One region of the Streptomyces yongxingensis genome, then DNA from elsewhere that is predicted to be linked to it. Evidence: riboswitches for the same ligand, from Rfam matches in the RefSeq annotation. Region 1 holds a riboswitch; the other holds the start of a gene.
What was found. A riboswitch is a leader RNA that binds a small molecule or an ion and turns the genes downstream of it on or off. The one in region 1 is predicted to bind glycine.
Positions count from the first base shown of each region.

Region 2: linked by a shared signal. The riboswitch ahead of gcvT (glycine cleavage system aminomethyltransferase GcvT) and the one ahead of gcvP (aminomethyl-transferring glycine dehydrogenase) in region 1 are both predicted to bind glycine.

Region 1 covers NZ_CM145717.1:9,509,179-9,523,768, forward strand. The annotation lists gene ACZ6TD_RS40615 (DUF881 domain-containing protein) at 1-823, shown strand, start outside; gene ACZ6TD_RS40620 (small basic family protein) at 820-1,152, shown strand; gene ACZ6TD_RS40625 (DUF881 domain-containing protein) at 1,812-2,600, shown strand; gene ACZ6TD_RS40630 (FHA domain-containing protein) at 2,731-3,558, shown strand; gene ftsR (transcriptional regulator FtsR) at 3,576-4,328, shown strand; gene ACZ6TD_RS40640 (bifunctional nuclease family protein) at 4,381-4,854, shown strand; gene ACZ6TD_RS40645 (MerR family transcriptional regulator) at 5,022-5,648, shown strand; gene ACZ6TD_RS40650 (DNA polymerase IV) at 5,757-7,478, shown strand; gene ACZ6TD_RS40655 (PRC-barrel domain-containing protein) at 7,454-7,771, opposite strand; glycine riboswitch at 7,918-8,015, shown strand; glycine riboswitch at 8,017-8,141, shown strand; gene gcvP (aminomethyl-transferring glycine dehydrogenase) at 8,207-11,122, shown strand; gene ACZ6TD_RS40665 (DUF5999 family protein) at 11,215-11,421, opposite strand; gene ACZ6TD_RS40670 (hypothetical protein) at 11,685-12,272, opposite strand; gene ACZ6TD_RS40675 (glutamate-cysteine ligase family protein) at 12,719-14,221, shown strand; gene ACZ6TD_RS40680 (CPBP family intramembrane glutamic endopeptidase) at 14,369-14,590, shown strand, end outside.
Region 2 covers NZ_CM145717.1:3,896,784-3,911,373, reverse strand. The annotation lists gene ACZ6TD_RS16295 (L-serine ammonia-lyase) at 55-1,437, opposite strand; gene glyA (serine hydroxymethyltransferase) at 1,583-2,848, opposite strand; gene gcvH (glycine cleavage system protein GcvH) at 2,875-3,255, opposite strand; gene gcvT (glycine cleavage system aminomethyltransferase GcvT) at 3,435-4,562, opposite strand; glycine riboswitch at 4,733-4,843, opposite strand; gene ACZ6TD_RS16275 (AAA family ATPase) at 5,013-5,711, shown strand; gene ACZ6TD_RS16270 (enhanced serine sensitivity protein SseB) at 5,888-6,694, shown strand; gene ACZ6TD_RS16265 (enhanced serine sensitivity protein SseB C-terminal domain-containing protein) at 6,806-7,603, shown strand; gene ACZ6TD_RS16260 (ABC transporter permease) at 8,085-9,089, shown strand; gene ACZ6TD_RS16255 (ABC transporter substrate-binding protein) at 9,221-10,981, shown strand; gene ACZ6TD_RS16250 (ABC transporter permease) at 11,142-12,116, shown strand; gene ACZ6TD_RS16245 (ABC transporter ATP-binding protein) at 12,113-13,255, shown strand; gene ACZ6TD_RS16240 (ABC transporter ATP-binding protein) at 13,276-14,352, shown strand; gene ACZ6TD_RS16235 (trimeric intracellular cation channel family protein) at 14,406-14,590, shown strand, end outside.

The sequences.
Region 1 (14,590 bases):
CGACGGCTACGCCGAGGCCGCCGCGCGGCGCGGGGAGACCGGTCGCTCGGGCCTGCCGCGCACGGTGCGGGCCAAATTGGGGCTGGCCTTCGGTCTCGTCCTGGTCGCGGTCGTCATCACCATCGGCGCCGCCGAGGCGCGGATATCGGCGCCGACGCTGGCCAAGGAGCGGGGAGAGCTGATCGACCGCATCGAGACGGGGAACTCGAACGCGGACAAGCTCGCCAGGAGCGTGGACAAGCTCCGCGGCGAGGTCGGGGAGAAGCAGCGGCAGGCACTGGAGAAGCACGGCGGGGCCAAGGCCGATCTGGTGGCGCTGCTCTCGGGGGCCAACGAGGTGACGGGCCCCGGGGTGAAGCTGGTGGTCGACGACGCCAAGGACGCGGCGAGCAGCGGCGGGGGACCACGGGAGAGCGCCGACTTCTCCGACACCGGCCGGGTGCGCGACCACGACATGCAGCGCGTCGTCAACGGCCTGTGGGAGTCGGGCGCGGAGGCTGTCTCGATCAATGGGCAGCGGCTGACGGCGCTCTCGGCGATCAGGGCCGCGGGAGACGCCATACTGGTCGACAACAAGCCGCTGGCGCCGCCGTATACGGTGCTCGCGGTGGGGGACGGGCAGCGGCTGAGCACCGCTTTCCAGAACAGTGCGGACGGACAGTACCTGCATGTGCTGCAGCAGAACTATGACATCCGTACGAGCATTTCCGCCCAGGACTCGCTCCGGCTTCCGGCCGCGCCGAGCCTGATCGTACGCACCGCGGAACCGATAGCCGGTGGCTCCGGCAAGGGTGACGCCGACACAGGGAAGGGCACATCGTGATCGCCGTATTGGGGCTCATCGTGGGAGTCGTGGTGGGACTTGTGGTCCGACCCGTGGTGCCGACGGTGGTCGAGCCCTATCTGCCGATCGCCGTCGTGGCGGCACTCGACGCGGTCTTCGGGGGCTTCCGGGCGATGCTGGACGGGATCTTCGACGACAAGGTCTTCGTCGTATCGTTCCTGTCCAATGTGGTGGTGGCCGCACTGATCGTCTTCCTCGGTGACAAGCTGGGCGTCGGTGCCCAACTGTCGACGGGAGTCGTGGTCGTGCTCGGTATCCGGATCTTCTCCAACGCGGCCGCGATCCGCCGCCATGTGTTCCGGGCGTGAGGCCGATGACGACCGACGACACCCCGGAGAAGCCCGAGAGGGCACAGTCGGCCGAAAACCGACGGCAGGCCGACACGCCACGAAAGCCGGCCGACACGCCGCGTCGGTCCGTCGGCGCGCCGCGACAGCAGTCGGCCGATACGCCGCGACAGTCCGCCGACACACCGCGCCAGTCGGCCGACACGCCGGAGCCGGCCGAGAGGGACGCGAAGGCCGAGCAGCCGGCGAAGGACGGACGAGCGGCGCGGGCCGAAACACCCGAGAAGGCCGCTGAGCAGCCCCGGCGGTCGCCCGAACCGCCCCGTCGGCCGGAGACGCCCGAGCAGCCCGCGCGCCCCGGGGAGCCCCGCGAGCGGGCCGAGCCCAAGCGTGCCGAGCCCAAGCGGCCGTCGGCGGCCGGGCCGCCGCGCCCGGCCACCCCGTCGCCGGCCCGGAGGCCCGAGCGCCGTGACGCGCCCGCGGAGCGGCCGGGCAGGCCCCCCACGCCCCCGCCGGGCGGCTTCAAGGACCTCGCTCTGAGGAAGCCCCTGCCCAAGGCCGTGCTGCCCGAGGCCCTGCCGCCGCAGGCCCAGGGCCGGTCCGTCACGGCGGACACGCCCGGGACACGTGCCGAGGGCCCCAGGTCCACCGGCGGATCCCGGAGCGGCCCCGGAGAGCGTGTGGGGCCCGCCCCCGGGCCCGCCTCCGGCCCTGGGAGCCCCGGGGCCGATCAGGGGCCGGAGGACGCCCTGACCGGCCGCCAGCGGCTGGTGAAGGGCGTATGGCCGCCGCGGCTCACCCGTGCGCAGCTGATCGTCGCCCTGCTGCTCTTCGGCCTCGGCCTGGGCCTCGCCATCCAGGTGCGTTCGACCAACGAGAACAGCGTGCTGCGCGGCGCCCGGCAGGAGGACCTGGTCCGGATCCTCGACGAGCTGGACTCCCGCACCCAGCGGCTCCAGGACGAGAAGCGCCGGCTGGAGAACCAGCGCACCGAGCTGGAGAACAGCTCGGACCAGGCCGAGGAGGCCCGGAAGCAGACGCTCCAGAAGGAGCAGCAGCTGGGCGTGCTCGCCGGTACGGTGGCAGCACAGGGTCCTGGTATCACGATCACCATCGACGACTCCCGGGGCTCCGTGGAGTCGGACATGCTGCTCGACACGGTCCAGGAGCTGCGCGCGGCGGGCGCCGAGGCGATCCAGATCGGCAAGGTGCGCGTGGTCGCCGGCACCTACTTCTCGGACAGCGGTGGTGCGATCCGGATCGATGGACGGAAAGTCACGCGACCGTATGTTGTGAAGGTGATCGGCAAGCCGGAGGATCTGGAGCCGGCCCTGAACATCCCGGGCGGGGTGGTGCAGAGCCTGGAGAAGGAGCAGGCCACTGTGTCCGTGCGGCGGGATAAGAAGATCGTTGTGGATGCCTTGCGATCGGCGAAGCGGCCTGACTACGCTCGGTCGTCATCACGGTGAGGCGGTTCGAAATGAGGGTCTCTCGGGGAGACCATGTGGACGCGGGGGGTCAACGCACCGGAAGATCCGCGCGTGATGGAAACTGTCTGGTGGTCACGGACGTTGTGAGGATGTCCGGACCGTCTGGTGTGTGCATCGAGGGTTTGTCCTGCCCCACGGGCGGGTCTGTTTCAGTCAAGGGGAATCGCCCGTGAAGTTGTTCGGGAAGTTGTTCGGTAAGAGTGCCCGCCAGGATGGCGGCAGCAGCACCGCTCGCCACCGCGCCTCGCGTGCCGCGGAGGAGAGCGGAGGGGGAACCGAGGAGCGCCCGCTCTTCCGTGACCAGGTCGGCGGGCAGGGCGCGTCTGTTGACCCCTCCGCGGCCGGGCCCATAGGTTTCGAGGACCCATCGGCCTCTCGCAGTGGTGGAGGGTTCGGCTTGCCGGTCTGTCAGCGGTGTGGCCACCGGAACGCGGAGGCCAGCCGGTTCTGCTCCAATTGCGGCGCCCCGCTGCGCGGCGGCGCGCCCTCCGAGCGTGCCTCGGAGACCACCTCCACCATTTCGATCTCGGGTCTCGAGGCGTACGACTCCGAGGTGACCGGGCAGACGCCGCTGCCGTCGCTCAGCCCGGAGGCGCAGGCCGCCGTCGAGGCGCTGCCCCTGGGGTCGGCGCTGCTGGTGGTCCGCCGCGGGCCGAATTCCGGCAGCCGCTTCCTGCTGGACAGTGATGTCACCACGGCGGGCCGTCACCCGCAGAGCGACATCTTCCTGGACGATGTGACGGTCTCCCGCCGCCATGTGGAGTTCCGGCGCGGCCAGGACGGCAGCTTCACCGTCGCGGACGTCGGCAGCCTCAACGGGACGTATCTCAACCGGGAGCAGATCGACGCGGCAGTGGTCCTGACCAGTGGGGACGAGGTGCAGATCGGTAAGTACCGGCTGGTCTTCTACCCGAGCCAGCGGGGCGTCGGCATCTGACCCGTCAGGGGAGGTCCATGCTTCAGACACCGTCGGGCGGTGCCGATACCGGCACCGCCCCCACGGGCAGCCGGTCGATGAGCATCGGCACCGTGCTGAACCTGTTGCGGGACGAGTTCCCCGAGGTCACCATCTCCAAGATCCGCTTCTTGGAGTCGGAGGGGCTGGTGGAGCCGCGGCGGACGCCGTCCGGCTACCGCAAATTCAGCCAGCAGGATGTGGAGCGGCTCGGCCATATCCTCCGGATGCAGCGTGACCACTACCTGCCGCTCAAGGTCATCCGGGAGCATCTGGACGCCCTGGAGCGGGGCGAACCGTTGCAGCTTCCTGCCGTTTCGCAGGGAGCGCGGCAGTCCGGGCTGCTCGACGGCGGCGCCGAAGCGGCGCCGGACGGCCCCACGGCCGCCCGGGTCGGCCGTGCCGAGCTGCTGGCAACGGTCGAGGTCAGCGAGGCGGAGCTGGCCGAATGGGAGTCGTACGGGCTGCTCGCGCCGACCGCGGCCGGCGGGTACGACATCGAGGCGGTGACCGTCGCCCGGCTCATCGCCGAGCTCGGTCGTTTCGGCCTGGAACCACGTCACCTGCGCATCATGAAAGCTTCCGCCGAGCGCGAGGCCGGAATGGTCGAGCAGGTGGTCGCTCCGCTGCGGTTGCATAGAAACCCGCAGACCAGAGCGCATGCGGAGGCCAGTGTGCGGGAGCTCGCCACGCTCTCCGTACAGCTGCACGCGGCGCTGGTGCGGTCGGCTCTGAGGGTCCAGGAGCGGTGACCGACCGGGCCCCGACTATCCAAACCGGCCGGGCACGTCCTAGGGTTGCTGTGTGAACGAGCTCGACGTCGTGGGTGTCCGGGTGGAAATGCCCTCCAACCAACCGATCGTGCTCCTGCGTGAAGTGGGAGGCGACCGCTACCTCCCCATCTGGATCGGACCAGGTGAGGCGACCGCGATCGCCTTCGCTCAGCAGGGCATGGCTCCGGCGCGCCCGCTGACCCATGACCTTTTCAAAGATGTACTCGAAGCGGTCGGCCAGCAGCTCACGGAGGTCCGGATCACGGATCTGCGCGAGGGGGTCTTCTACGCGGAGCTGGTCTTCGCCAGCGGCGTGGAGGTCAGCGCTCGGCCGTCCGACGCCATAGCGCTCGCGCTGCGCACCGGAACGCCGATCTACGGCAGTGACGGCGTGCTGGACGACGCCGGTATCGCGATCCCGGACGAGCAGGAGGACGAGGTGGAGAAGTTCCGCGAGTTCCTCGACCAGATCTCGCCCGAGGACTTCGGAACCAGCAGCCAGTGAACCGTATGCCGGTCCTCGCTCGCGCATTCGAGTAGCCTTTCCCGGACGAGGGACACGGGAAACCACCCTTAGGGTGATTATCACTCGGCGTGCCGAGTGTGGCGATCGTTGACGCACCCCGGGTGACTGCCTACCTTCAAGGTGGCAGGTCGAGGACGGAGGTCGGCGTGAGAAGCACCGGCGACGGCACGGCGGCCGGAGGTCCGTACGCGCTCCAGGGGAGCGCATCGGCCGATCCGGCATTGAAGGCTCGGGTCGCGGCACAGGCCGCACCGCCGCGTGAGCCCGCCGCGGGGGGGACGGAGCGGATCGGATACCGCGGACCCACGGCGTGTGCGGCCGCGGGCATCACCTATCGCCAGCTGGACTACTGGGCTCGCACCGGGCTGGTGGAGCCGAGCGTCCGGCCGGCGTACGGCTCGGGCAGCCAGCGGCTCTACAGCTTCCGGGACGTGGTCGTCCTCAAGATCGTGAAGCGGCTGCTGGACACCGGTGTGTCGCTCCAGAACATCCGGGCGGCGGTGGCACACCTGCGTGCCCGGGAGCTCGAGGACCTGGCCCAGATGACGCTCATGAGCGACGGCGCGACCGTCTACGAGTGCACCTCGCCCGATGAGGTCGTGGACCTCCTTCAGGGCGGCCAGGGCGTCTTCGGCATCGCCGTGGGCGTCGTCTGGCGGGATGTGGAGAGCGCGCTGTCCCAGCTGCACGGCGAGCGGGTGGACACCGGCGAGACGCTGATCCGGCCCAATCCGACCGACGAGCTCGCGGCACGCCGCAATCGGGCGGGTTAGCACCAGCCCTTCTGTCGGGCGCCCCGGTGGTGAACCGAACGGCGCCCCGGGCCCGCCCCCGGCCGTCGTGCCGCCCCATTGTCAGTGGTGTGCGGCAGCATCGGAGGTGTGAGGGGTGCGCCGACGATTCTCCATCTGGACATGGACGCCTTCTACGCCTCGGCGGAGCAGGCGGCCAAGCCCAGCCTGCGCGGAAAGCCGGTGATCGTAGGGGGCCTGGGGCCGCGTGGCGTGGTGGCCACGGCCTCCTACGAGGCCCGGGTCTTCGGGGTGCACTCGGCCATGGCGATGGCCCAGGCCCGCCGCCTGTGTGCGAACGCGGCGTTCCTCATCCCCCGCTTCGCCCTCTACCGCAAGGTGAGCGACGCGGTCATGGCCCTGCTGCACACGCTGTCGCCCCTGGTGGAGCCGCTGAGCCTGGACGAGGCGTTCGTCGATCTGGAGGCGGGCGGCACCGAGCCCACCGTGGACGCGGCGCGCGCCGTGGCGGAGCGGCTGCGGGCCGATATCCGGGCGGTCACCGGGCTGACCGGATCGGTGGGGCTCGCCGGATCCAAGATGCTCGCCAAGATTGGTTCGGAGCAGGCCAAGCCGGATGGCCTGGTGGTCATCGAGCCCGGGACGGAGCGCGATCTGCTCGGCCCCATGCCGGTGCGGACGCTCCCGGGGGTCGGCCCGGCCACGGCGGAGGCGCTGCGCCGGGCCGGGATCCACACCGTGGCCGAGACGCGGGAGGCGGGCGAGGCCGAGCTGGTGCGGCTGCTGGGCCGGGCCCACGGCGCGTCGCTGTTCCTGATGGCCGAGGGCCGGGACGAGCGGCCCGTCGTCGCCGAGCGGGACGCCAAGTCGATCTCGGTGGAGGACACCTTCGACGTCGACCTCACCGACCGCACCCGGGTGCAGTTGGAGATCGCGCGGCTCGCCGACCGCTGTGTGCGGCGGCTGCGCGAGGCGGGCCGCTCGGGGCGGACGGTCGTGATCAAGGTGCGGCGGTACGACTTCTCCACGCTCACCCGTTCGGAGACCCTGCGCGGGCCGACCGACGATCCGGCGGTGGTGCGGGAGGCCGCGGCGCGGCTGATCGACGGGGTGGACACCACGGCGGGTGTGCGACTGCTGGGGGTCGGCGTCAGCGGTCTGGCGGACTACACGCAGGAGGATCTCTTCGCTCAGGCCGCACAGGCCGCACAGGCCGCGCAAGCGGCCCAGACCGCTCCGGTCGCTCAAGCCGCTCACGAGGCCCTGGCGGGCGCCGGGCGTCCGCCGGGCCCCGAGAGACCGGAGCCCGTCGGAGAGGGCGCGGGAGGGCCGTCTGGGGACGCTGAGAAGCCGCGGCGCTGGCTCCCGGGCTCGGATGTCCGGCACGCCGAGTACGGGGCGGGCTGGGTGCAGGGGAGCGGGGTGGGCCGGGTGACCGTGCGCTTCGAGGAACCATGGTCGCCACCGGGCCGAGTACGGACGTTCCCCGTGGACGACCCGGCGCTACAGCCTGCCGACCCCCTACCGCTGCTGCGCCCGGACGCGGAGTCGGACTCGGAAGAGCCCGATGGTCCGGATCCGGCCCCGGAGGCAGTCGCCGACTCGGCCCCGGGAGAGGCCCCGGATGAGGCTCCGGACCCCGAGGCGGACCGGGAGGCGGTCGTGGGCCTGGCTCCGGAGGAGACCGCGGACCCGGCCCCGGAGGGGATCTCGGCCCCACACCCGGGTGAGGACATAGGCCCGGCCCCAGAGGAGGCCGAGGGCCGGGACGGGCAGGCCCCGGAGCCCGGTGGCCGGTCCGAGCACGGGCCCGGCCGGGGGCGGGGTCAGCCCGTGACGTCCAAGCCGTAGTGGTGGTAGAGCTGAAGCTCCTGCTCGGGGGAGAGATGGCGGCCTACCCCGAAGTCCGGGGCGTCCTTGATCAGGGATCGGTCGTACGGCACCCGCAGGGTGTCGCCGACGACCTCGCTCGGTTCGAGCGGTACGAAGACGTCCCGGCTGAACAGCCCGGTGCGTACCGCCGCCCATTCGGGCTCGCCGGTCGCGTCGTCGAGATAGACCTCGTCCACGGTGCCGATCTTGGCGCCCTCGCGGTCGAATGCCTTGCGGCCGATCAGGGTCCGCGGGTCGATATCGGTCTGCACGCTCTCTCCCACAGGTGGCAAACAGATGACAAGCACGTGGCAAGTGCCCATTGCTACCTACAAAAAGCCACATCGCCGCGCTCGGCCACTCGAACGCCCGCGACCGTCCCCCGTGGCAGAACCGCTGGTACGCTGACTGTGGCTGCAGACCCCGTGCGGGAGAGTCCTCCGCCGACGCTGTCGGAGGCGCCGAAGGAGCAAACCCTCCCCGGAATCTCTCAGGCACACGTACCGTGCGGGTGAGGTCACTCTGGAAAGCAGGGTGGGCCACGGGCGAGCAGAGCTCCGGAACCCCTCCTCACCGACGGTGAAAGCCGGTCAGGCGGTATGCGGGCCGGTGAAGCTCTCAGGTTGAGATGACAGAGGGGGAGGCCGTCCGGGCACCCGAGTCGCGGTGCCCCTCGTAGGTCGTCACAGACCAGGAGGCCCCCGCAGATGACCGCCAATCGCATCGCACTCTCCGACTTGGAATCTGGTACTCCGTTCGAGCAGCGCCACATCGGTCCGGACGGCGAGGCACAGGCCAAGATGCTCGCCCAGGTCGGCTTCGGCTCGCTGGACGAGCTGACCGAGGCCGCCGTACCGGACGTCATCAAGAGCACCGAGGCGCTGGACGCCCTGCCCCCGGCCCGCAGCGAGCCGGAGGTCCTCGCCGAGCTGCGCGCGCTCGCCGACCGCAACCAGGTGCTGCCGTCGATGATCGGCCTCGGCTACTACGGCACCCACACCCCGCCGGTGATCCTGCGCAATGTGCTGGAGAACCCCGCCTGGTACACCGCGTACACGCCCTACCAGCCGGAGATCTCCCAGGGCCGGCTCGAGGCGCTGCTGAACTTCCAGACCGTCGTCGCCGATCTGACCGGGCTGCCCACGGCCGGTTCCTCGCTGCTGGACGAGGCCACCGCGGCCGCCGAGGCGATGGCGCTGTCGCGGCGCGTCGGCAAGGTCAAGGAGGGCGTCTTCCTGATCGACGCCGAGTGTCTGCCGCAGACCATCGCGGTCATACGGACCCGCGCCGAACCGACCGGTGTCGAGGTCGTCGTCGCCGACCTGGCCGAGGGCATCCCGGCCGAGATCGCCGAGCGCGGGGTCTTCGGTGTGCTGCTGCAGTACCCGGGCGCCTCCGGTGTGGTGCGCGATCCGCGCCCGGTCATCGAGCGCGCCCATGAGCTGGGCGCCGTCGTCACCGTCGCCGCCGATCTGCTCGCGCTCACCCTGCTCACCTCGCCCGGTGAGCTGGGCGCGGACATCGCGGTGGGCAGCAGCCAGCGGTTCGGCGTCCCGATGGGCTTCGGCGGGCCGCACGCCGGTTTCATGGCGGTGCGCGACGCCTACGCCCGCAACCTCCCCGGCCGTCTGGTCGGGGTCTCGGTGGACGCCGACGGCGACAAGGCGTACCGGCTGGCGCTGCAGACCCGTGAGCAGCACATCCGCCGGGAGAAGGCCACCAGCAACATCTGCACGGCTCAGGTGCTGCTGGCCGTGATGGCCGGGATGTACGCCGTCTACCACGGCCCGGACGGGCTCGCGGCGATCGCCCGCCGCACCCACCGCTATGCCTCCGTGCTCGCCGAGGGGCTGCGGGCCGGTGGCGTCGAGGTGGTGCACGGCGCGTTCTTCGACACCCTCACCGCGCGGGTGCCGGGCCGGGCCGCCGAGGTCGTCGCCGCGGCCCGCGAGGCCGGGGTCAACCTCCGGCTGACCGACGCCGACCACGTCGGCATCGCCTGCGACGAGACCACCGGCCGCGCGCAGCTCGCCGCCGTATGGTCCGCCTTCGGGGCGGACGGCGGCAACGGCGACGCCTCCGGGATCCCGGGGATCGACGAGCTGGACGCCTCGGCGCCGGACGCGCTGCCCACGGCCCTGCTGCGCCAGGACGGCTATCTGGCCCACCCGGTCTTCCACCAGCACCGTTCCGAGACCGCGATGCTGCGCTATCTGCGGCGCCTGGCCGACCGGGACTACGCCCTGGACCGGGGCATGATCCCGCTCGGCTCCTGCACCATGAAGCTCAACGCGACCACCGAGATGGAGCCGGTCACCTGGCCCGAGTTCGGCGCGCTGCACCCCTTCGCACCGGCCGAGCAGGCCCAGGGCTATCTGACCCTGATCCGTGAGCTGGAGGAGCGGCTGGCCGAGGTCACCGGCTATGACAAGGTCTCGCTGCAGCCGAACGCCGGGTCCCAGGGCGAGCTCGCCGGGCTCTTGGCGGTGCGCGCCTACCACCGGGCAGGCGGGGACACCCAGCGCACCGTCTGCCTGATCCCGTCCTCCGCGCACGGCACCAACGCCGCCAGCGCCGTGATGGCCGGCATGAAGGTCGTCGTGGTCAAGACCGGCCAGGACGGCGAGGTGGACACCGACGACCTGCACGCCAAGATCGAGCAGTACGGCGACCAGCTGGCCGTCCTGATGGTCACCTATCCCTCCACCCATGGGGTGTTCGAGGAGCACATCACCGAGATCTGCGCGACCGTGCACGACGCGGGCGGCCAGGTCTACGTGGACGGCGCCAACCTCAACGCGCTGGTCGGGCTCGCCGAGCCGGGCCGGTTCGGCGGCGATGTCTCGCATCTGAACCTGCACAAGACCTTCTGCATCCCGCACGGCGGCGGCGGCCCCGGTGTCGGCCCGATCGCGGTGCGCGAGCACCTGGCGCCCTACCTCCCCAACCATCCGCTGCAGCCCGCCGCCGGCCCGGCCACCGGCGTGGGCCCGGTCTCGGCCGCGCCGTGGGGCTCCGCGGGGATCCTGCCGATCTCCTGGGCGTACATTCGGCTGATGGGCGCCGAGGGGCTGCGCCGCGCGACCCAGGTCGCGGTGCTCGGCGCCAACTACGTCGCCAAGCGCCTCGAGCCGCACTACCCGGTGCTCTACACCGGCCCCGGCGGCCTGGTGGCGCATGAGTGCATCGTGGATCTGCGTCCGCTGACGAAGGCCACCGGCGTGACCGTGGACGATGTGGCCAAGCGCCTGATCGACTACGGCTTCCACGCGCCGACGATGTCGTTCCCGGTCGCCGGGACGCTGATGATCGAGCCGACCGAGAGCGAGGACCTGGCGGAGCTGGACCGGTTCTGCCAGGCGATGATCGCCATCCGGGCCGAGATCGAGAAGGTCGGCTCCGGCGAGTGGGCCAAGGAGGACAATCCGCTGCGGAACGCCCCGCACACGGCGGCGTCGCTGACCGGGGAGTGGGACCGCCCGTACTCCCGGGAGGAAGCGGTCTTCCCGGCCGGGGTCTCGGCGGCCGACAAGTACTGGCCGCCGGTGCGGCGGATCGACGGGGCCTACGGGGACCGCAACCTCGTCTGCTCCTGCCCGCCGCTGGAGTCCTACGAGGGCTGAGGGGGGCTCGAGCCCGCCCGATGCGTCAGTGGGGCCGGTTCGGCGGATGCGCCGGGCCGGCCCCTATATGTACGTGCCGTCGACGGCGGCCGTCAGGCCGCGGTGACGACGTGCTCGGAACCCAGCGGTCGGCACGGTGCGATCACGCGCCCGTCCGGCAGCAGCTCACCGGTGTCCTCGAAGAGCAGGACGCCGTTGCACAGCAGGCTCCATCCCTGCTCCGGGTGGTGCGCCACGAGATGGGCGGCCTCCCGGTCGGCGGAGTCGGCTGACGGGCAGGGTGGTTGATGCTGGCACATGACAGGGTTCTTTCGCTGCGGAGTGGTGAAGGTCCTGCGGCTCGCTGCGGCGTTCATGGCCGCCCCCCGTGGTTGAGTCGGTCGATTGCTCCAGTGTTGCCCCGCGGCCTGGAATCCGCAGGGATTTCGCGGTACCGGTCTCGCTAGATAATGACGCATCACCCGTCCGGTAGGTTCATCGCGGCCGGACTGTTACGAGGATGCTGCGGAGCGCCCCGTGACCCGGCGGTCACGGGGCGCTCCCAATCTGATGAAGGCCCAGGTCAGGCGGGTGAGCCAAGCAAGGGAGCCCGGGTCAGCCGGTGGGTGAGGACGGGCAGCAGATCGGTTGCGCGGTGCGCCCGGTGGGCCGCGATACCGGGCGGGGCCGGGGCGAGCGGCACCAGCAGGTCCCCGGCGCCGAGGCCGCCTTCGGCGCCGTCCGCGGTCAGGTCGCCGTGCAGCCAGAGCGTGACCATGTAGAGCTCGGGGATGGACAGCAGCCGCGGCTGGTACGCCGAGAGCAGCGACTCGGCCTCGCTCAGGGCGAGTTCGGCCGAGCTGACATACGGGCCCTCGGAGAAGTGCGAGAAGGTCCAGCCGTCTGCGGTGAGCACCGCCTCCGCGGCGGCCACCGTGCGGTCGCCGTCGCGGATCAGGAACCGCCAGCCGGTGAGCCGGGTGCGCGGCGGGCCGTCGGCGGCGGTGATGTCGTCCAGGACATGGACGGGGAGCGGGAGTTCGGGTTCGAAGGGGCCGGTGAGCGTGGAGAGCACGGGGGTGCGGGCCTCGCGGACGGCGGTGGGGGAATCAAGGGCCGTGAGGACGCTGCGCAGGGCGGGCGCGGGGGCCTGGGGCACATGCAGCGGCATGGTGGGTCGCCTCTCGCTTTGAAGACACGGTGAAGCGATAGCGGGCCGGGTTTGGGCGGCGCTGTCGGTGGAACACGGGTCAGAGGGGAGCCGGAACAGACTGTTCGGGCGTTATCTCTCTGCCTCGTTAGCCGAGTTTATACGACAAGTGTTCCCGTTGTGTTTCATCTAGCCGTTGCCGATATCGCCGACAAGAGGTTATCCAGACCCCGGGAAGGCGGGGATTTTCCCCGATTCAGTGCCAGATGAACGGATATGACCTGGCATTTTGAGGCCCGCGCGGTAGGCTGGAACTCGCTGGTCCATTTCCCAGCGCAATGCGCAGTGCCACAGAGCCTACCGGCTGGGTGGGGATCGCGGGGCGTTATCGATCACATTGGTGGGCATCATCGAGCGTGGTGTGCACACGGCCGGCACCGATGATCCACTCGAGGAGGGACGCTTCGATGGGGGAGAAGCTCATAGCCGGTGAGTTCGACCCGTCCGGCCGGCGACGGCAGCGCGTCCGGTTGCGGCAGTGCCTCGACGGGCTGGGCCGGCTCCTGGACGACAAGCGATTCGACCGCCCGAAGAATCTGATGGGGCTGGAGATCGAGCTGAATCTCGCCGGGGCCGACGGGCTGCCGAGGATGATGAACGCGGAGGTTCTGGAGCGCATCGGGAGTCATGATTTCCAGACCGAACTCGGGCAGTGCAATCTTGAAGTAAACATCGTGCCCCACCGTTTGCACGGACGCGTTCTCGATCAGCTCTCCGAAGAGCTCCGAACCGGTTTGTCATATGCCGATCGCAAGGCGCGGGAAGTGTCCTCCGAGATCGTGATGATCGGAATTCTGCCGACCCTCGCCGCAGACGATCTGGGATCCACGAACCTCTCCTATGACGACCGTTACAAACTTCTCAATGAGCAGATGCTGGCCGCTCGTGGCGAGGATTTCCTCATCGACATCGAGGGCCGGGAGCGATTCACCTACGCCAGCTCCTCCATCGCCCCCGAGGCGGCCTGCACCTCCGTCCAGCTCCATCTCCAGGTCACCCCGGGCCGCTTCGCGGACGCGTGGAACGCGGCGCAGGCGGTGGCCGCCGCGCAGATCGCGGTGGGCGCCAACTCCCCCTTCGTCTTCGGCCACGAGGCGTGGCGCGAATCCCGGCCGCCGTTGTTCCTCCAGGCCACCGATGTGCGCCCGCCGGAGATCGCCGCCCAAGGGGCGCGCCCGCGCACCTGGTTCGGCGAGCGCTGGATCGACTCCGCGTACGAGCTGTTCGAGGAGAATCTGCGTTACTTCCCGCCCCTGCTCTCCACCGGCGAGGACGAGGACCCGCTGCGGGTGCTGGACGAGGGCGGGGTGCCCGAGCTCCAGGAACTGGCGCTGCACAACGGCACGATCTACCGCTGGAACCGGCCCGTCTACGACGTCGTGGACGGTGTGCCGCATCTGCGCGTGGAGAACCGCGTGCTCCCGGCCGGGCCCACCGTCACCGATGTCATCGCCAACGCCGCCTTCTACTACGGGCTGGTCAGGGCGCTCGCCGCGGAGTCCCGCCCGGTGTGGACCCGGCTGCCGTTCGCGGCCGCCACGGCCAACTTCGAGGCGGCGTGCCGGCATGGCATCGACGCGGTCCTCCAGTGGCCCAAATCCGGCCGTTCGGCGTCCCTGACCCGTACCTCCGCCGTACGCCTGGTCCGCGAGGAGCTGCTGCCGCTCGCCGCGTCCGGCCTCGACTCCTGGGGCGTGGAGCCCGCCGACCGCGACCGCTATCTCGGCGTGATCGAGGAGCGCTGCAAGCTGGGGGTCAACGGCGCGTCCTGGCAGGCGGCCACCTATCACCGGGCGCTGGGCGGCGGACTGGACCGGGACGCCGCCCTCGCGGCCATGACCCGCCGCTACTGCGCCCTGATGCGGACCGACGCACCGGTGCACACCTGGCCCACCGATCTCTCCGGGTGACGTCCCCACCGTGGACCACGACCCCGTATTGTCCGGTGAGCGGGGCGGGTGCACCGATGAGGCGGAGAGACGGAAGTGGGGACAGGAGTGCGGTCACAGGCGCGGGGCGCGGAGTCGTCCGTGGTCGAGGACGGGCTCTCGCGGCGGATGCTGCGCGATGAGACGCTGCTCGTGCTGGCGCTGTCCCTGGGCGCGAGCGGGCTGTCCGCGCTGATCAGCTTTATCGGCTCGGTGACCAAACCGGGTGGGCTGAAGGACCAGGCGGCCAATCTCAACTCCTCCGCGGCGCCGGGGCGGCCCTGGCTGGATCTCGCCTGGCAGCTGTTCGGCATCACCACCGCGCTGGTGCCGGTCGCGCTCGTGGCCCAT
Region 2 (14,590 bases), 5.6 Mb from region 1:
GACCGGCACCCGTATCGCCGGGGCATCAGCCGATCCCACTCGCCGTTCCCTTCGTCAGCACTCGATGACGTTCACCGCGAGCCCGCCCCGCGCCGTCTCCTTGTACTTGACCTTCATATCGGCGCCCGTCTGCTTCATCGTCTTGATGACCTTGTCGAGCGAGACATGGTGGCGGCCGTCGCCGCGCAGGGCCATCCTCGCGGCGGTGACCGCCTTGACCGAGGCCATGCCGTTGCGCTCGATGCAGGGGATCTGGACCAGGCCGCCGACGGGGTCGCAGGTGAGGCCGAGGTTGTGTTCCATGCCGATCTCGGCGGCGTTCTCCACCTGTTCCGGGGAGCCGCCGAGGACCTCGGCGAGGCCGCCGGCGGCCATCGAGCAGGCGGAGCCGACCTCGCCCTGGCAACCGACCTCGGCGCCGGAGATCGACGCGTTCTCCTTGAAGAGCATGCCGATGGCGCCCGCGGCGAGGAGGAAGCGGATGACGCCCTCCTCGTCGGCGCCCGGGACGAACCGGGTGTAGTAGTGCAGGACGGCGGGGATGATGCCCGCCGCGCCGTTGGTGGGGGCGGTGACCACGCGGCCGCCCGCCGCGTTCTCCTCGTTGACCGCCATGGCGTAGAGGGTGATCCACTCCATCGCGCGGGCGCCCGGGTCGCCCTCGGAGCGCAGGGCGCGGGCGGCGGTCGCGGCGCGGCGGCGGACCTTGAGGCCGCCGGGCAGGATGCCCTCCTGGGACATGCCGCGGGCCACGCACGCCTCCATGACCTGCCAGATCTCCAGCAGCCCGGCCCGGATCTCCTGCTCCGTGCGCCACGCCTTCTCGTTCTCCAGCATCAGGGCCGAGATGGACAGGCCCGTCTCCTGGGAGAGCCGCAGCAGTTCGTCGCCGGTGCGGAAGGGGTGGGTGAGGACGGTGTCGTCGAGCTTGATGCGGTCCTCGCCGACCGCGTCCTCGTCCACCACGAAGCCGCCGCCGACCGAGTAGTACGTCTTCTCCAGCAGCGGATGGCCCTCGGCGTCGTACGCGAGCAGCGTCATGCCGTTGGCGTGGTACGGCAGGGAGCGGCGGCGGTGCAGGATCAGCTCGGCCGAGTCGTCGAAGTCGATCTCGTGGCCGGGGCCGATCTCGGCGCCGAGCAGCCGCAGCCGCTTGGTGGTGCGGATGCGCTCCACCTCGCCGTCGGCCGCCTCGACGTCCACGGTGCGCGGCGAGTGGCCCTCAAGACCCAGCAGTACGGCCTTCGGAGTGCCATGGCCATGACCGGTGGCGCCCAGGGAGCCGAAGAGCTCGGCGCGGACGGACGCGGTGTGGGCCAGCAGACCCTCGTTCTTCAGCCGGCGGACGAACATCCGCGCGGCTCGCATCGGGCCGACGGTGTGCGAACTGGACGGGCCGATGCCGATCGAGAAGAGGTCGAATACGGAAATGGCCACCGGGGGACTCCTTCGTCTGCACGCCGGGGGGAGCGTGTGCCCGCCGGGGAAGCGTGCGGGCCGTGCATGGGGTGGTGCGTGGGTGGTGCGGGGTGCGGGGTGGTGCGGCGGGGGCGCGCCAGGGCGGGCGCGCCCCCGGGTCCGGCTACTTGGACAGGTGCGCGTACAGCGGGTGCTTGTCGGCCAGGGCGGTGACCCGGGCCTTCAGCGCCTCCGCGTCGTACGACGGCTTCAGCGTCTCCGCGATCACGTCGGCGACCTCGCGGAAGTCCTCCGCGGTGAAGCCGCGCGTGGCCAGCGCCGGGGTGCCGATCCGCAGGCCCGAGGTGACCATCGGGGGCCGCGGGTCGTTCGGGATCGCGTTGCGGTTGACCGTGATGCCGACCTCGTGGAGCCGGTCCTCGGCCTGCCGCCCGTCCAGCTCGGAGTCGCGCAGATCGACCAGGACCAGATGGACGTCGGTGCCGCCGGAGAGGACGGCGACGCCCACCTCCCGCACATCGTCCTGGGTCAGGCGCTCGGCGAGGATCCTGGCGCCCTCCAGCGTGCGCTCCTGGCGCTCCTTGAACGCCGAGCTCGCCGCCACCTTGAAGGACACCGCCTTCGCCGCGACCACATGCTCCAGCGGACCGCCCTGCTGGCCCGGGAAGACCGCCGAGTTGATCTTCTTGGCCAGGTCGGCGGTGGAGAGGATCACGCCACCGCGCGGACCGCCCAGGGTCTTGTGGGTGGTGGTGGTCACCACATGGGCGTGCGGTACGGGCGAGGGGTGCAGCCCGGCCGCCACCAGACCCGCGAAGTGGGCCATGTCGACCATCAGGTACGCGCCGACCTCGTCCGCGATCCGGCGGAAGGCGGCGAAGTCGAGCTGGCGCGGGTACGCCGACCAGCCCGCGATCACCAGCTTGGGGCGGTGCTCCTTGGCCAGCCGCTCGACCTCGTCCATGTCGACCAGACCGGTCTCGGCGTCCACGTGGTAGGGCACCACGTTGTAGAGCTTGCCGGAGAAGTTGATCTTCATGCCGTGGGTCAGATGGCCGCCGTGCGCCAGGTTCAGCCCCAGGATGGTGTCGCCGGGGGAGAGCAGGGCGAACATCGCGGCCGCGTTGGCCTGGGCGCCGGAGTGCGGCTGGACGTTCGCCGCCTCGGCGCCGAAGAGCTCCTTCACCCGGTCGATGGCGATCTGCTCGACCACGTCGACGTGCTCACAGCCGCCGTAGTAACGGCGGCCGGGGTAGCCCTCGGCGTACTTGTTGGTCAGGACCGAGCCCTGGGCCTCCATGACCGCCGACGGAGCGAAGTTCTCCGAGGCGATCATCTCCAGGGTGGACTGCTGGCGGTGGAGTTCGGCGTCGACAGCAGCGGCGACGTCCGGGTCGAGCTCGTGCAGGGAGCTGTTGAGAAGCGACATCGAGGGTCCCGATCGAATAAGGAGGGTCAGTTTTCGGCGAAGGCGGTGTACTCGTCGGCGGAGAGCAGGTCCTCCGGCTCGCTCGTCACCCTCACCTTGAACAGCCAGCCGCCCTCGAAGGGGGCGGAATTCACCAGCGCCGGATCGTTCACCACGTCCTCGTTGATCTCGGTGACCTCGCCGGAGACCGGCGCGTACAGGTCGCTGACCGACTTGGTGGACTCCAGCTCACCGCAGGTGTCACCGGCGGAGACCGTGGAACCGACGTCCGGGAGCTGGACATAGACGACATCGCCGAGCGCGTTGGCCGCGAATTCGGTGATGCCGATCGTCGACACGCCGTCCTCGCCGGCGGCCGACAGCCACTCGTGCTCCTTGCTGTACCGCAGCTGCTGGGGGTTGCTCATGGTCCGATTCTCCTGGATACGGGGGAGTGCTTGGGAAACGGGTCTTAGCTGGTGGGACGCGGCGCCGAGGGAAGACGACGCCGAGGGGACGCGCTGGGCCGGGACGGGACGCGAACCACCGGGCCCGCCGCGGCCGCCGCTCAGCGAGGGGCCGGGGGCCCGCTCGCGCTCGGAGGAGCTCAGCGCTCGCGCTTGTAGAAGGGGAGCGCCACGACCTCGTACGGCTCCCGGGTACCGCGGATGTCCACGAAGACCCCCTCGGTGCCGGGCCCCGCGTACTCCGGGTCCACGTACGCCATCGCGATCGGCTTGCCCAGCGTCGGCGAGGGCGCGCCCGAGGTGACCCGGCCGATCGGTGAGCCGTCGGCGGCCACCACGGCGTATCCGGCGCGCGGCACCCGGCGGCCTGAAGCGATCAGGCCGACGAGGGTGCGCGGGGTGACGGTGTCCGCCTGGCGGGACGCGGCCTCCAGGGCCTCGCGGCCGACGAAGTCGCCCGGCTTGTCGAACTTCACCACCCGGCCGAGGCCCGCGTCGAAGGGGGTGGTGTCGGTGGTCAGCTCATGCCCGTACAGCGGCATGCCCGCCTCGAGACGCAGGGTGTCCCGGCAGGAGAGACCGCAGGGCACCAGGCCCATCGGGGCCCCGGCCTCGGTCAGCGCCTCCCACACCCGCTCGGCGTCGTCCGGGGCCAGGAACAGCTCGAAGCCGTCCTCGCCCGTGTAGCCGGTGCGGGCGATCATGGCGGGGGCGCCCGCGACGGTGCCCGGCAGCCCGGCGTAGTACTTCAGCCCGTCCAGGTCGGCGTCGGTCAGGCGCTTCAGGATCCCCGGGGACTCGGGCCCCTGGACGGCGAGCAGCGCGTAGGCGTCGCGGTCGTCCCTTACGGTCGCCTCGAAACCGCCGGCCCGCTCGGTCAGCGCGTCCAGCACCACCTGGGCGTTGGCGGCGTTGGCCACGACCAGGAACTCCTCGTCCCCGAGGCGGTAGACGATCAGGTCGTCCAGGATGCCGCCCTCGTGGTCGCAGATCATCGTGTAGCGGGCGCGGCCCACGGCGAGCGCGGACAGCCGGCCGACCAGGGCGTGGTCCAGGGCGTCCCCGGCCTGCGGACCGATGAGAGAGATCTCACCCATGTGGGAGAGGTCGAAGAGCCCGGCGCGGGTGCGCACCGCGGTGTGCTCGTCGCGCTCGCTCCCGTAGCGCAGCGGCATGTCCCAGCCGGCGAAGTCGGTCATGGTGGCGCCGAGCGCGCGGTGCCGCGCGTCCAGCGCGGTACGGCGTGGGGTGGGCGGGGCGTCGGTCACGATTCAGGCTCCAGGGGTCAGGGTCGCGCGACGGCGAGGACGGACGACAAGGACGCGTGCGTCCTCCCCATCTGTCATCGGAACCTGAGAGGTTCGCCGTGACGCCCGTAAGGGGCCCGACTTGCACCTTGGGTGGAGCCGCGCCCGCGCGGCCCGCTTTTCAGATCTGCCTCGTCCGCGCGGTATCGGGGCCTGAGAGATTCAAGGGAGGACTTGCTCCTTCGGCGCCCTGGACACCCGGCACGGATGCCGAGACCCAAGGACTCTCCCGCGCGGATTCAAGCGGCCGGTATGGAGTTGCGCGGACATCATCGCATGTATGGCCGAGAAGGGAAGCCCCGATCCGACCGGGCTCCGGCCGCCCGGTCAGGGGCAGCCTTGCCCGACATTACCTTTTCTTGACACTCTGCGGGTACGAGCAGCGTTGACCGACCTGGGAGGACGATCACGGTGCATGGGCAGGGAACGTACGCGACGACACAGAGGCTCCTGCCGGCGCGGCGTGGCCGCACCCCCACCGGGTCGACGGCTCGCCCCGGCCGGAGAAGCGCGGTGCGCGATCTGCGCGCCGGGGCGGAGGGCGGCGGCGCGGACCCGCGTGAGCTGCGCTTTCCGGCAGGGGATGTGCTGGTCGCCTCCGGGTTGCCGGGCAGTGGCAAGAGCACGCTGATCAACCGGACGGTGCCGCTCCTGGACGAGACGGGCGCGGTCGTCATCAGGGTGGACTCGCAGAACACCCGGGACGCGTGGGAGCGCAGGCTGCCCGGCTGGCTGCCGTACGCGCTCTACCGCCCGCTGGTCCGGTACGCCCACTACGCCGGGCTGCGCCGGGCGCTGCGCTCGGGCGTGAGCGTCGTGGTGCACGACTGCGGCGCGCTGCCGTGGGTCCGCCGCTGGCTGGCCCGGGACGTGCGGCGCCGGGGCCGCGGCCTCCACATGGTGCTGCTGGACGTGGGCGCCACGGAGGCGCTGGAGGGCCAGGCCGCCCGCGGCCGCGGGGTCTCCGCCTACGCCTTCGGCCGCCACCTGCGCGCGATGCGGCGGCTGATCGCCGGGATGGAGGAGGGGCGGCCGCCGCGGGGGTGCGCGTCGGCGGTGCTGCTGGACCGGCCGACCGCGAGCGCGCTGCGCTGCATCTCCTTCGAGTGATCACGCCTCTCCCTCGAGTGGCCGGAAATCGGCCATCGGCATCACACAGCGTGACGAGGGTGGGCCCGGGCGAGGTGGGGAAGTGCTGTGGAGATCGCCGCCGCCCCCTCCGGCCCCGGGCCGCCCAGCGGTTAGGGTGCTTCGGGCAGGTCGGACGAGATGGCGGTTGGACGAGGATGAGCTTCCCGGAGCAGTACGGAGTGGCCCCGGCGCACGGAGGATTCCCGGACGGCGGGTATGCCGCGCATCCGGCGTTTCCCGGCAATGAGCTCGAAGAGGTGATGGCCGCCTCGGTCGACGTCCCCGGGGCCGGAGCGCGCATCGTCGAGACGCTCTCGCGCAGCCACCTCTGGATTCCCCTGCCCAACGGCGGGGGTCCGGGCAGCCCGAGCCTCGATCTGCCCACGATGGAGATCGACGGCGGCGCGTATGTCCCGGTGTTCAGCTCCGAGCAGCAGTTCCTCCAGCTCGTCGGCTCCCATATGTCCTTCACCGTCGCCCCGGCCGTGGAGTTCGCCCGCGGGCTGCCGCCCCAGCTCGGCATCGCGGTGAACCCCGGTGGCGCGGTGGTCGTACCGCTGCCTCCGCCCGCCGTCCGGGAGTTGTGCCGCGCCGGGCGTACCGAGCTCGACGGCCCGGCCACCGGTGGCCGGGTGCGGCTCTTCGAACCGGACTGGCAGGACGAGCCGGTGGACTTCCTGGCCGCCGCCGGGATCGAGTTCGCCAAGGGCACCGGGGTGCGGACCGCCCGGCGCGCCCTGGCCAGCGTCGAGGGCGACGAGCCGGCGCTCTTCGTCGGGGTGCAGCTCGACGAGCCCGGCCCCGAGGGGCAGGCGCGCGCGGTGGAGGCGCTGGGCCGCGCCCTCGGCTCGGTGCCGGTGCGGTGGAAGGTCCAGTTGGTGCTGCTGGACGTGGCGCAGGGCGATCCGGTGGCCGACTGGATGCTGGGCCGGGTGCGGCCGTTCTACGACCGTGACCTCTGACTCACCCCTGGGTCCGCTACCGGGGCCCGTAAGCTGGTTTGATGACCAAGAGGGGTGCGAGCACGCTCCCCGGTGAGGCGCGGGCAAGGCGATGAGAAGGGGCGGACCCAGGTGAGCGCGGGCGCGGATTGGGGGGCGGCGGCCGGCCAGGTTGAGCGAGCGTTGCAGCAGGTCGCTCCCGGCCGGTACGACGCCTACGAGGCGCTGCTGCACGCCATCGGCGAGGGCCAGGTCTGGATGCTGCTGTGGCACGGGGCCCCCGGCTCACCCGACGCCCAGTACGGGAACATGGACGTGGACGGCCTCGGTTACGCCCCGTGTGTGACCTCCGCGCAGGAACTGGCCGCCAGTGGCTGGAACCGCGCGCATGAGGTGGTCGACGGACGCCTCATCGCCGACTCCCTCTACCGCGACCGCTACGGCCTCTGGCTCAACCCTCACGCCCACGGCGGCGGAGTGGGCATCCCCTGGCCGGATCTGCGCCGGATCGCGGGCGGCCTGGACCGGCTGCCCGCCGGGCCGCTGCGGCTGAGCGATCCCGCCATCGACATCCCCCAGTTCTACGCCCTGTTGGGACAGAACGCGCATCGCACCGCCGCGGTGCGCTCGCTGCGGCGCGCCTGGGTGCAGCCCGCGCTGGGCGCCCCGTACCTGGCGATCGGTCTGGATCTGTACGACACCGGCGCGGCGGCGGTGCAGTCGGTGCGGGTGATGATGGAGCAGTCGATCACCGCCGTGCCGGACGGGCTGCCGGTCTCCACGGTCGCGCTCTCGGACGAGTACGACCCCGTCGCCATGTGGATGCGGGCCAACGCCCGCCCCTTCTTCGACCGTGACGCCTTCGGCGCCGCGCCCGCCGCGCCGCCGTCGTACGGCTACGGCTACCCGCCGCCGCGTCCCGCGTACTGAGCCACCGCGTCCCACCGCGTCCCACCGCGTACTGATTCCGCGGGTCCGGGTGATTCCGCGGGTCCGGGTGATTCCGCGCGCCCGGTGATTCCGCGCGCCCGGTGAACTCCACACGCCCGGTGATTCCGCGCGCTCGGCACCCCGCGCACCGATTGACGGGATTGCCCGACCGGCCTTACGCCCCTATCGGGCCGAACACCCCATTACGGGCACGAGGTTACTGCTGCGTTCTCGTGTCGCGACCGTCCGTATAGCGGAGCGGTACTCCTCACATCACGGTTAGGCATCCATTGCCCGGGAGTACTGGCGGGTGATCACAAACGCGTTGAAGACTCCCGCTCCAAGGGGTGCGGTTCCTGCGTACGACCCCTTCCAGAAAGGTTCCGTACCAGAACGCGACTTTCACCCAGGTTGTGAACGAAGCCGCTACAGCGGCGAGTCGTGGGCCGGTCACCACCGGTCGAGAGGGGTCTCCACCACGATGACGGCACCATTGCACGGCACGAGCACGGACAGCGATCCGGTGGCGACTGCCGATGTAGCGGCGGATGTGGTCAAAACGTCCGTCGAAGGCAGATCGCTGCGGCAGATCGCCTGGTCACGCCTGAAGCGGGACAAGCTCGCACTGACGGGTGGCATCGTTGTCGTCTTCCTCGTGCTGGTGGCGATCTTCGCTCCGCTCATCGTGAGTCTGCTCGGGCATCCACCCAATGAGTTCCACCAGGAGGAGATCGACCCGCTGTTCGGCACCCCGAAGGGGTCCATGGGCGGCATCAGCTCGGACTTCCTGTTCGGCGTGGAGCCGTCCAACGGCCGCGACGTCTTCAGCCGGGTCATCTACGGCGCCCGGATCTCGCTGCTGGTGGCCTTCCTCGCGGCGGTGGTCGCGGTGGTCCTCGGCACCATCTTCGGCATCATCGCCGGGTACTTCGGCGGCTGGGTGGACTCGCTGATCAGCCGGGTGATGGACATGCTGCTGGCCTTCCCGCAGCTGCTCTTCATCATCTCCCTGGTCTCGGTGCTCCCCAACGACCTGCTGGGACTGACCGGCAGCGGGGTGCGGATCGCGATCCTGGTCTCGGTCATCGGCTTCTTCGGCTGGCCGTACGTCGGCCGCATCGTGCGCGGCCAGACGCTGTCGCTGCGCGAGAAGGAGTACATCGAGGCCGCGCGGAGCCTGGGCGCCGGCCGGCGCTACATCCTCTTCCGCGAGCTGCTGCCCAACCTGGTGGCGCCGATCACCGTCTACACGACGCTGATGATCCCCACCAACATCCTCACCGAGGCCGCGCTCAGCTTCCTCGGCGCGGGCGTGAAGCCGCCCACCGCCTCTTGGGGGCAGATGCTCTCCAAGGCGGTCGGCACCTATGAGGACGACCCGATGTTCATGATCATCCCGGGTGTGGCGATCTTCGTCACGGTGCTGGCCTTCAACCTCTTCGGTGACGGCGTCCGCGACGCACTGGATCCGAAGGGCACCCGATGACGGTGCGGCACACGGCCGCCCGGTCGTACTCGAACGCAATCAGCAGCCCCTGCCACATCCGGCAGACGGCTCCCCAAGGTATTCCGCGGCGCCATGCTCAGGACCGCTCTAACCCGGAGGTTGCAGCAACTATGAAACGTTCGTCGAGAAGCAGGCGGATCGCCGGAGCGGCGGCTGTCGTCGGCGCTCTCCTGGCCACCGCCGCTTGCGGTGGGGGCGGTTCCGACGACGAGGGCTCGGGTGCCGGGTTCAACGCCGCGGTGAAGGGTGTCGCAGCCAAGTCCGCCAAGAAGGGCGGCACCCTCAAGTTCATCAACAAGCAGGAGTTCGACTCCCTCGACCCGCAGCGTCAGTACTACGGGTTCGCCTGGGACTTCTCCCGCTTCTACGCGCGCCAACTGATCTCCTACACGCCGAAGCCGGGCAACGCCGCGAACGAGCTGACCCCGGACCTCGCCACCTCCACCGGCAAGATCACTAACGGCGGCAAGACCTACACCTACACCCTGCGCGACGGGATCACCTGGGAGGACGGCTCCCCGATCACGTCCAAGGACGTCAAGTACGGCATCGAGCGCATCTGGGCCAAGGACGTCGTCTCCGGCGGCCCCGGCTATCTGCGCCAGGTCCTGGACCCCAAGGGCGAGTACAAGGGCCCGTACAAGGACAAGTCCAAGGACAAGCTGGGCCTGAAGGCGATCCAGACGCCGGACGACAAGACCATCGTCTTCAACCTCGCCAAGCCCAACGGTGACTTCGAGCAGATGCTCGCGATGCCGACCGGCTCCCCGGTGAAGGCGGACAAGGACACCGGCGCCAAGTACACCAACCGGCCGTTCTCCTCCGGTCCGTACAAGGTCCAGTCGTACACCCCGGGCAAGAGCCTGTCGCTGGTCCGCAACACCAACTGGAAGAAGGCGTCCGACCCGATCCGCCCGGCCCTGCCGGACAAGGTCACGGTCACCTTCAACTCCAACCTCGAGGCGATCGACCGGCTGCTGATCAAGGGCGACTACGACGTCTTCCTCAGCGCCACCGGTATGACCCCCTCGGGCCGTAACGACGCCCTCAAGCACAACAAGGGCAACGTCGACAACATCACCACCAGCTTCGTCCGGTACGTCGACTTCACCACCAAGGTCAAGCCGTTCGACAACATCCACTGCCGCAAGGCGGTCATCTACGGCACCGACTACAAGTCGCTCCAGACCACCCGCGGTGGCCCGCAGGCCGGTGGTGACATCGCCACCAACATGCTCCCCAAGAGCGTGAAGGGCTCGGACGACTACGACCCGTACGGCATCCTGAAGCGCGGTGGCAAGGCGGACGTGGCCAAGGCCAAGGACGAGCTGAAGCAGTGCGGCAAGCCGGGCGGCTTCTCCACCAGCATCGTGGCCCGCAACGACCAGCCCGCCGAGGTCGACGCCGCCGAGGCGCTCCAGGCGTCGCTGAAGAAGGTCGGCATCAGCCTCAACGTGGAGCCGATCCAGGGCAGCACCTCCGCCAGCATCACCGGTTCGCCGGCGGTGATGAAGAAGCGCGGCTACGGCCTGTCCATGACCGGCTGGGGCCCGGACTTCCCCACCGGCCAGGGTTTCTCCCAGCCGCTGATCGACGGCCGCTTCATCGAGCAGACCGGTAACTACAACGTCTCCGAGACCAACAACGCGGAGATCAACAAGTACTTCGACGACGCGCTCAAGGAGACCGACCCCAACAAGGCCGGGGCGATCTACCAGAAGATGAACCACAAGGTCAGCGACCTGGCCGTGCAGATGCCGTTCATCTACGAGAAGAACATCACCTGGCGCAGCTCGCGGCTGACGAACGCCTTCTCGTCGGCGGCCTACAACGGCCGCTACGACTACTCCCAGCTGGGCGTCGTCAAGTGACGGCCGGTCACCCGATCCGCCGCACACGTTAACCATCGCCGCACCCGATAGGCCCGAAGGGCAGGTGATGGCCGCGGGCGGTGGCCCGTGATCCCCCTCGACCGGGGTATCACGGGCCACCCCCGGGCCGCGCACAGTGCTTGCTTATCTCATCCGGCGCTTGTTCGCCGTCGTCGTGATGCTGTTGGTCGTCACCCTTACGACCTTCGCCATCTTCTTCGTGATCCCGAAGTGGGCCGGTTCCGACCCCGCGCTGCTGTTCGTCGGCAAGCAGGCCGACCCCGCGGCCATCGAGGGCATCCGGCAGAAGCTCAGCCTCGGTGATCCGGTCCTGGTGCAGTTCTGGCACTTCGTCCAGGGCCTCTTCGTCGGCCGGGACTACGCCAACGGCACGGACGTCACCCACTGCCCGGCGCCCTGCTTCGGCTACTCCTTCCGCACCGAGCAGGCGGTGTGGCCGCAGCTCACCGACGCCATGCCGGTCACCCTCTCGCTCGCCGCGGGCGCCTGTCTGCTGTGGCTGGTCGGCGGTATCACCACCGGTGTCGTCTCCGCGCTGCGCCGGGGCACCCTGTGGGACCGCTCGGCGATGACGGTCGCGCTCGCCGGTGTCTCGCTGCCGATCTACTTCACCGGTCTGCTCTCGCTGGCGATCTTCAGCTACTCGCTGAAGTGGGTCAACGTGGACTACAAGGGGCTCGGTGACGATCCGGCGATGTGGTTCGAGAGCCTGATCCTCCCGTGGATCACGCTCGCCTTCCTCTACGCGGCGATGTACGCCCGGCTCACCCGGGCCACCATGCTGGAGATCATGGGCGAGGACTACATCCGCACCGCCCGCGCCAAGGGGCTGCGGGAGCGGGTGGTCATCGGCCGGCACGCGATGCGCTCGACCTGGACCCCGGTCCTCACCCTGCTCGGCCTCGACCTGGGCGCGCTGCTGGGCGGCGCGGTCCTCACCGAGACCACCTACAACCTGCCCGGCCTCGGGCGGCTCGCGGTGAACGCGATCACCGAGAAGGACCTGCCGGTCATCCTCGGCGTCACCCTGATCGCGGCGGTCTTCATCGTGGTCGCCAACCTCGTCGTGGACCTCCTGTACGCCGTCATCGACCCGCGAGTGAGGCTCGGATGACCGACCTGACCAAGCCCTCAGGACAGCCCGGGAACGGCGATCTGCCGGCCACCGGCACCGCCGCCGTGGGCGAGGTGGCCGCGGCGGGCTCGCCCGCCCCCACCGCCTTCCTCGAGGTGCGCGATCTGCGCGTCCACTTCCCGACCGACGACGGTCTGGTGAAGTCGGTGGACGGGCTCAGCTTCCGGCTGGAGAAGGGCAAGACGCTCGGCATCGTCGGCGAGTCCGGCTCCGGCAAGTCCGTCACCTCGCTCGGCATCATGGGGCTGCACACCGCGGGCCAGTACGGCCGCCGCAAGGCGCGGATCTCGGGTGAGATCTGGCTCAACGGCCAGGAGCTGCTGGGCGCCGACCCCGACGAGGTGCGCAAGCTGCGCGGGCGCGAGATGTCGATGATCTTCCAGGATCCGCTCTCCGCGCTGCACCCGTACTACACCATCGGCCGCCAGATCATCGAGGCGTACCGGGTGCACCACGAGGTCACCAAGGAGGTGGCCCGCAAGCGCGCGATCGAGCTGCTGGACCGCGTCGGCATCCCGCAGCCCGACAAGCGGGTGGACAGCTATCCGCACGAGTTCTCCGGCGGGATGCGCCAGCGCGCCATGATCGCGATGGCGCTGGTCAACAACCCCGAACTGCTGATCGCCGACGAGCCGACCACCGCCCTGGACGTCACCGTCCAGGCGCAGATCCTCGACCTCATCCGGGACCTGCAGAAGGAGTTCGGCTCCGCGGTCATCATCATCACCCATGACCTGGGCGTGGTCGCCGAGCTCGCCGACGATCTGCTGGTGATGTACGGCGGCCGCTGTGTCGAGCGCGGCCCGGCCGAGAAGGTCTTCTACGAGCCCCAGCACCCGTACACCTGGGGACTGCTGGGCTCGATGCCCCGTATCGACCGCGACCAGACCGAGCGGCTCATCCCGGTCAAGGGCTCTCCGCCCAGCCTCATCAACATCCCGTCCGGCTGCGCCTTCCACCCCCGCTGCCCGTACGCCGATGTGCCGAAGGACAACATCACCCGCACCGAGCGGCCGGAGCTCACCGAGGCCGGGGGCGGCGGGCACTTCTCCGCGTGCCATATGACGCAGGAGGAGCGCACCCGGATCTGGACCGAAGAGATTGCGCCGAAGCTGTGACCGACACGAAGGATCCGAAGATGACGGTCCCGGAGAAGGCGACGACGTCGCCCGAGCCCCTGCTCAAGGTGTCGGGTCTGGTCAAACACTTCCCCATCAAGAAGGGGCTGCTCCAGCGGCAGTCCGGTGCGGTCCAGGCGGTCGACGGGCTCGACTTCGACGTCCGGCCGGGGGAGACCCTGGGCGTGGTGGGCGAGTCGGGCTGCGGCAAGTCCACCATGGGGCGGCTGATCACCCGGCTGCTCGAACCCACCTCGGGCACGATCGAGTTCGAGGGCAAGGACATCACGCATCTCAACACGGCCCAGATGCGGCCGATGCGGCGTGACGTCCAGATGATCTTCCAGGACCCGTACTCCTCGCTGAACCCCCGGCACACCGTCGGCGCGATCGTCAGCGCGCCCTTCCGGCTCCAGGGCGTCACCCCCGAGGGCGGGGTCAAGGCGGAGGTCCAGCGGCTGCTGGCGCTGGTCGGGCTCAACCCCGAGCACTACAACCGCTATCCGCACGAGTTCTCCGGCGGCCAGCGGCAGCGCATCGGCATCGCCCGGGCGCTGGCCCTCAAGCCCAAGCTGGTCGTGGCCGACGAGCCGGTCTCGGCGCTGGACGTGTCGATCCAGGCACAGGTGGTCAACCTGCTGGACGACCTCCAGGACGAGCTGGGCCTGACGTATGTGATCATCGCGCACGACCTGTCGGTCATCCGCCATGTCTCGGACCGGATCGCGGTGATGTACCTGGGGAAGATCGTCGAGCTGGCGGACCGCAAGGACCTCTACGAGCGCCCCATGCACCCGTACACCAAGGCGCTGCTGTCCGCGGTGCCGGTGCCGGACCCCAGGCGGCGCGCCAAGCGCGAGCGGATCCTGCTCAAGGGCGATGTGCCCTCGCCGATCGCCCCGCCGTCCGGCTGCCGCTTCCACACCCGGTGCTGGAAGGCGACCGAGGTGTGCAAGAGCCAAGAGCCGCCGCTGGTGTCGCTGGCCACCGGCCACCAGGTGGCCTGCCACCACCCGGAGAACGCATCTGACCAGGCGCCGGAGGAGAAGCCCGGTGCCGAGTCGGCACAGAAGGTGACGAAGAAGACCGAGAGCTGAGACGGAACGGGGGTCCGGACGGGGCCGTGGGCATGCGCGGATAACAATGGCGGGTGCCCACCGAACTGTTCACCCCGTCCGTTCAGCACGCCCTGGAAGTCGCCGGGATCTTCGTCTTCGCGATATCCGGCGCGCTGCTCGCCGTGCGGAAGAACTTCGATGTCTTCGGCATGGCGGTGCTCGCCGAGGTCACCGCGCTGGGTGGCGGTGTCTTCCGCGATCTGGTGATCGGCGCGGT